3 regions of the Virgibacillus ihumii genome follow, and region 2 is predicted to be linked to each of the others. Evidence: riboswitches for the same ligand, from Rfam matches in the RefSeq annotation. Region 2 holds a riboswitch; each other region holds the start of a gene.

Region 1 (2,265 bases), 1.5 Mb from region 2:
ATGGTAAGGAAGGGGTCAGCGGTTCGAGTCCGCTTGGAAGCTTATATTTTAAACGCTTATCCTCCAATAGGTATAGGCGTTTTTTTATAATTATTCTAAGAATGTTTGTTTTGCAGACTAAAATTTGGCTTTTTCTAACCGTCGAAGGAAAAAGACCATAAATGGGCTTTTAATTATCAAGCTGGCATAAAAAAGGGGCATTTTGTTAATGTATAAAAAATTGGTTGTTGAAATGAAGAAATCCGGATTGACAATGGAGGACCTAGCTGATTGTTTAAAAATCACGCCAAATGAGGTTTATGAAAGGATTTATCAGATTGGAACAATCTTTGATGAACATGAGGGGGAGATGAGAAATGATTTCTATTTTTCAGAAGCGCTCATAATAACGCGTACTTTTTTCCCTGGTCGCTCACCTTTTGAAGTATTTGGTGTCCTAGAGGATGAAAAATAGCAAGGGAATTACTAAATATAAACAAACAACCGCCGCCACCCTAATATCAAAACCATATAACCATTTTAATGTCATCCGATAATGGAAAACACTAATTAATTTAAAAACCCACTTGATTTATCAGACTAATTGGAATATAATGGGCTGTAATAATAAAATATCTTATCCAGAGAAGCTGAGGGATCTGGCCCTGTGAAGCTTCAGCAACCTCTGACATTGTCAGAAAGGTGCTAAATCCAGCAAGATTAATTTCTTGGAAGATAAGGGCGGATTCCAATAATCGCAAGTAACCCTCTTTTCTTATCCAAGGAAAGGGGGTTTTTTGACGCATTTTTTCGGCGTACTTTTTAGCAGATGGGGTTGGAACAAAACAAATAAATGTATAAGAAAAGACGGACAATACTCTATTTTAGCGGAGGAAATATGCGTAGACTCCTGCGGGAGGAAAGGCCTAGGTGAGACTCTGAGTGCGAAGCACGAAGAGGCTCAACAGCCGCCCGCGGTAAAGAAGACACAGCGAAAGTGATTTCCTTGAGCTGATGTCGCACTTATGCTCGAAAGTGAAAGCGAAGTATATTTCCGGAGCGGCTAGATTCCTCAACTAAGTTAATTCGTATTTTCTTTTGATAAAATACTTTTGTCCCAGCCTCATTGCATAAGTGCAACTATGGTCGTCACCCAAAGGTTTGGTGACAACCAAGTTTTCTAAACAGGAAAGGATGGTTGAAATGAGTGAAATTGTTATTTTATCAGGAAGCCCCTCTGTAACTTCACGTTCGGACCAGGTGCTGAAATATTTAGGGAACTTGTTAACAGAGGAGCATTTTACGGTGACGCATATTTCAGTCCGGGATTTGCCTTATAAAGATTTGTTTACCGGAAATTGGGAACATCCCATCGTTCAGGATATTGCGGCGATGATTCGGAAGGCAAACGGCGTGATTGTGGGATCACCTGTATATAAGGGTGCATATTCCGGAGCATTGAAGTCCTTGATTGATGTGCTGCCGCAGGATGTATTACAGCATACCCCGGTATTGCCATTGATGACGGGTGGAAGTGCTTCACATTTGTTGGCAATTGAGTATACGTTAAAGCCGGTACTTGCAACATTAAAGGGGTATAATCTGAAAGGACTTTATTTGCTGGATAGTCAAATAGATAAATATAGTGAAAACCCAATTATTGATCGGGAAATTTTGGAACGGACGAAAAAACAGTTGTATTATTTTACGGAACTAGTAAACGGCGGGGTTGTTTGGAATTAATCTAATTTGATACTGAAAGGGGCTGGATAGAATGGTAAATAAACGAATTTACTTAAATGCATTCGATATGAATACTCCAGGACATCAGTCACCGGGTCTTTGGACACACCCGGAAGATGAGTCACATCGTTATAAGGACAGCAGTTATTGGATTGAACTTGCTAAACTGTTGGAGCGCGGAAGATTTGATGCGGTATTTATTGCAGATGTGCTTGGCACGTATGATGTTTATAAAGGATCAAGAGATGCAGCGGTACGGCAGGGAGCTCAGGCACCGGTGAATGATCCGCTGCTGATTGTACCGTTAATGGCTGCGGTTACAAATCATCTCGGGTTCGGGGTAACCTCTTCCGTGACGCATGAACATCCATATTTATTTGCCCGTCGGATGACGACGCTTGATCATCTGACAAATGGACGGGTCGGCTGGAATATTGTTACGTCTTATCTTAAGAGTGCGGCGGTCAATATGGGGAGGGCCGGTCAGATTAAACATGATGAACGGTATGATATTGCAGCGGAATATGTCGATGTTTGTTACAA
Region 2 (2,265 bases):
AGGTGACATCGTATTTGTTGAACTTCCGGAAGCTGGTGATGAACTCGAACTGGATGAGCCTTTTGGCAGTGTAGAATCTGTAAAAACAGTATCGGAATTGTATGCGCCGATCAGCGGAAAAGTAGTTGAGATTAATGAAGAACTGGAAGACAGTCCTGAATTTGTTAATGAATCCCCGTACGACAAAGCATGGATGGTTGTAGTGGAGCCATCAGATGAATCAGAACTTGATAAACTGCTTTCACCTGAAAAATATGAAGAAATTGTAGATGAAGACTAAAGAAAAAGCGGGCTCAAGGCCTGCTTTTTTTCTTTTTGCAGATGGCAAGCTTATACGGTCGATGTTATAAAGCCTTAAAGATAGCTGAATTTTGTAATCGTAATGAATTATTGCATCGAGGCATAAAATAACAATACAGACTGGGTGCTGTGTTATAATTTAAAATGAATCTGTTTTCAGCTGGGAGCGATTTGGTGATGACGGATGATCCGGGAAAGATAATTATTGTAGAAGGTTTGACCGACAAGAAGCAAATTAAAAAGGTTATAGCGGAAGAACTGGATGTCGTTTGCACGAATGGCACACTTGGCGTTGAGCGATTTGATGAACTGCTGGAGACGTACAATTTGGACGATCGTGACGTCTATATTTTGGTGGATGAAGACAGTTCCGGAATTAAATTGCGGCGGCAGTTGACACGGGAACTTCCTCATGCCGAACATATGCATGTAAGCGGTGAATACCGCGAAGTTGCCGCAACCCCGGAACACGATATAGCAGTGGAATTGGCCGGAAAAGGTATCAGGGTCAATCCGATTTTTTTACAATAGGGTGATAAGTTTGCAGGAAGCAACTGAGGAAGTTTTGCAGCAGGAACGTTTTCTACTATATATTTACACACCATTTTGCGGAACGTGCAGTCTGGCAAAATCGATGCTGGATAAAATTGAGTCGGTACATGGCGAACATATTTTTTATGAAATGAATGCATCCCTGAATCCTGATTTGATGCAGGAGTATAAAGTGGAAAGTGTTCCGTGTCTGCTGATTAAGGACAGGGACGAGGTAAAAGAAAAGGTTTATGCATTTCGTTCCATTCCAAATATATATAACTATCTGATGAAATATAAACCTGAGTTATTTGTGAAATAATAATTGACATGCATGAAGAAGCGTGCTAATATCATTTTTATACTTTATTAATTAAATATGTGAATTCTCTTATCCTGAGCGGTGGAGGGGCTGGCCCTGCGAAACCGCGGCAACCTCAAATAATTTTTTATTTGAAAGGTGCCAATTCCTGCAAAGCATTTGCTTTGACAGATGAGAGAACGTGAAGATGCAATTTTACGTCTTTCTGTTCTCTTACGGAAAGACGTTTTTCTATTTTTTATGGCGCATAATAGTGTCTGAAGGAGGATTTTGTTGATTTTAATAGAGGGTTTAAGCAAAGTATTCACATCAAATAAGAATGAAATTACAGCTGTTGACGATTTAACCCTTTCGATAAACGAAGGAGAAATATTTGGCGTTATAGGCTACAGCGGTGCTGGAAAAAGTACGTTTGTACGGCTTTTGAACCGTTTGGAAGATCCTTCAGATGGACGGATTGTCATTAATCAGCAGGAAATTACAGCACTGAATAATAAACAGTTGCGACTGGCGCGACAGGAAATCGGGATGATCTTTCAGCATTTTAATTTACTTTGGTCGCGGACAGTAAAAGATAATATTGCATTCCCGCTCGAAATCGCCGGTGTGCCGAAGCGTGAACGTGAAGCCCGTGTAGAGGAATTAATCAAGCTGGTTGGCTTGTCCGGCAGAGATAATGCCTATCCATCACAATTGAGCGGCGGACAGAAACAGCGGGTCGGCATCGCTAGGGCACTGGCTAACCGGCCGAAAGTGCTCCTCTGTGATGAGGCTACATCAGCACTTGATCCGGAAACAACGAATGCGATTCTTGATCTTTTAGTCGACATCAATAAAAAACTCGGGCTGACTGTTATCCTGATTACCCATGAAATGCATGTAATTCGTAAAATCTGCAACCGAGTTGCGGTCATGGAAGAAGGAAAAGTTGTTGAACAGGGTGATATGCTGGATGTCTTTTTGAGACCCCAGCAACAGGTCACGAGAAAATTTGTGGAACAGGTAATGGGAACCAGTGACGAGAATGAAGGCTACACTAAGTTGATTGAAACGTATGAAAGCGGCAAAATCATCCGCTTGCACTTCATTGGGGAAACGGCGAATCAGGCATT
Region 3 (2,265 bases), 1.4 Mb from region 2:
AGCCGCACCTTTTATACGCGAGATGACTTCATCTTTATTTTCCAGTTCACCCGATTTGGATGTGATAACGCCAAGTACAACGCGCGGACCACCCTCAGGAACGTATTTCAACGGATTAAAGCTGCCGGAACGATCATCATCATACTCGAGGAAAAATCCATCAACATTGCCTTTTGCAAATAATTTCGGGGCAATCCGGTCATAGCTGCCTTCAAATGCCCATGTGGAGCGGTAATTTCCCCGGCATAAGTGTACTGTTACAGTCAGGTCATCCGGTTTTTCGGCGAGGCTTTCATTGAGAACACGCACTGCCAGGTCAATCAGATAATCCCGGTCGACCATATCATCATTCCATGGAACACTGTCAGCAGCAAGCCCGGCAATATAGACATCATCCAGCTGCAAATAGCGGAGTCCTTTGTCATAAAAAGCCTGAAGCGCATCTTGATACGTCTGGATAATGTCTTCTGCATATTTTTCAACATCCGGATAAATGTCTGCATTTCGAATACCATCGTTAAAAAACATATTTGGGCTTGGGATCGCAAACTTTACAGCGGCACGTTCATCAACAATATCAAGTAGGTCGTTGACATCCCGTAAAAATGGATGACTTCGGTTAAATGAGATTTTCCCCGAATTCCGAACGTTGTATTTTTCCGTTTCCTGATCATTGAATGCATAACCCTGTTCAGGTACATATCCTTCAAATCCGTTTAAATGTTCCATAAAGTCGAGGTGGAACCAGGTTCGGCGGAATTCCCCATCACTGACAGCTTCCAGGCCGGTTTCAATTTGTTTGTCAACTGCCCGTTTGATTTCCTCATTTTCCACATCACGCAATTGTTCTGCAGAAATAGTGCCTTCTTTAAAATCCTTTCTTGCCGCATGCAGCCGCTCAGGTCGGAGCAAACTCCCAACCTGGTCTGCGCGAAAAGGTGCTTTTGTACCGATTTTGGTTGTCATCCATGTTCCTCCTTTAAGGTAACTGAATCCGAAAACATAAAAAGGCCTCTTCCAATAAGAAGAGACCTGACTGTTTTATACGTCACTCTTCTTATCTTCAAGCATTGCGCTTCTGGAATTAGCACAGTTTTATAACCGATGCTGAGGCTTCAAAGGGCCAGTCCCTCCACCTCTCTGGATAAGAATATTTCGTTATTCAGTTTAGTTTAAATAATACGATACACCTGAAGTTTTGGAATGTCAATACAAAAATTTGCAGCTCATCATCATAGACGGTTTCTTGACTTTTGAATGGTTCAATTATAAAATATGAACATATACTGATATACGCATATATTAATATTGACAACCTTCAGCCAAACATTCGAATGGTTTAGACGAGTGGGGGAATTATAAATGGCAGATCAAAATGAAGAACAGCAGATCGAACAAAAAGATTTGGATGAGGAAACATTGTTTGTTGTTTCGCAGACATTTAAAGCTTTAGGGGATCCAACCAGAATCCGGATCCTGCACTTATTATTTCATAATGAATATTCGGTGAATGGTATTGCGGAAGCGCTGCACCTGAGGCAATCTACAGTCTCACATCAGCTTCGATTCCTAAAGAACTTGCGTCTCGTGAAGTATCGCCGGGAAGGCACAACATTGTATTATTCCCATGACGATGAGCATGTTATTAACATTTTGAAGCAAACCATTGACCATGCACTGCACAGCTGATGCCAACTTTAATATGTTACATAATAGCAGGGAGGTATTCCTATGGGACACGATCATGGTCACGACCATACACATGGTGCAAATAAAAAGGCATTGATGATCAGCTTTATTATTATAACCGCATATATGATCATAGAGGCGGTTGGCGGGTTTATCACGAACAGTCTTGCTTTACTGTCAGATGCGGGTCACATGCTTAGTGACTCTGTTTCCCTTGGTGTTGGATTGATTGCTTTTGCCATGGGTGAGAAAGTAGCTAACTACAGTAAAACATATGGGTATAAACGCTTTGAAATTTTGGCAGCCTTTTTTAATGGTGTGACACTTATGGCCATTGCACTGTATATCTTCTATGAGGCATTTCAGCGGTTTACCAGCCCGCATGAAGTGGCGTCGGTCGGCATGCTTATCATCGCCATCATTGGTCTTATTGTAAACATCGTGGTAGCATGGATTTTAATGCGTGGTGACACCGATGAAAATTTAAATTTGCGTGCGGCATTCCTGCATGTACTCGGCGATTTACTCGGATCGGTTGGAGCAATTGTTGCTGCACTTCTCATCATGTTTTTCAAT

Evidence for each region. Region 2 has a riboswitch for S-adenosylmethionine ahead of HUX68_RS07155 (methionine ABC transporter ATP-binding protein). Riboswitches for the same ligand answer to the same signal wherever they lie in the genome.
Region 1: linked by a shared signal. The riboswitch ahead of ssuE (NADPH-dependent FMN reductase) and the one ahead of HUX68_RS07155 (methionine ABC transporter ATP-binding protein) in region 2 are both predicted to bind S-adenosylmethionine.
Region 3: linked by a shared signal. The riboswitch ahead of HUX68_RS00410 (5-methyltetrahydropteroyltriglutamate--homocysteine S-methyltransferase) and the one ahead of HUX68_RS07155 (methionine ABC transporter ATP-binding protein) in region 2 are both predicted to bind S-adenosylmethionine.

Annotation. Positions count from the first base shown of each region.
Region 1 covers NZ_CACVAN010000001.1:2,911,555-2,913,819, forward strand. The annotation lists tRNA gene HUX68_RS14225 (tRNA-Thr) at 1-42, shown strand, start outside; gene HUX68_RS14230 (hypothetical protein) at 209-454, shown strand; SAM riboswitch class I at 614-721, shown strand; gene ssuE (NADPH-dependent FMN reductase) at 1,183-1,722, shown strand; gene HUX68_RS14240 (LLM class flavin-dependent oxidoreductase) at 1,754-2,265, shown strand, end outside.
Region 2 covers NZ_CACVAN010000001.1:1,425,226-1,427,490, reverse strand. The annotation lists gene gcvH (glycine cleavage system protein GcvH) at 1-280, shown strand, start outside; gene HUX68_RS07165 (toprim domain-containing protein) at 478-831, shown strand; gene HUX68_RS07160 (thioredoxin family protein) at 833-1,153, shown strand; SAM riboswitch class I at 1,220-1,331, shown strand; gene HUX68_RS07155 (methionine ABC transporter ATP-binding protein) at 1,427-2,265, shown strand, end outside.
Region 3 covers NZ_CACVAN010000001.1:70,052-72,316, forward strand. The annotation lists gene HUX68_RS00410 (5-methyltetrahydropteroyltriglutamate--homocysteine S-methyltransferase) at 1-966, opposite strand, end outside; SAM riboswitch class I at 1,055-1,151, opposite strand; gene HUX68_RS00415 (ArsR/SmtB family transcription factor) at 1,363-1,689, shown strand; gene HUX68_RS00420 (cation diffusion facilitator family transporter) at 1,732-2,265, shown strand, end outside.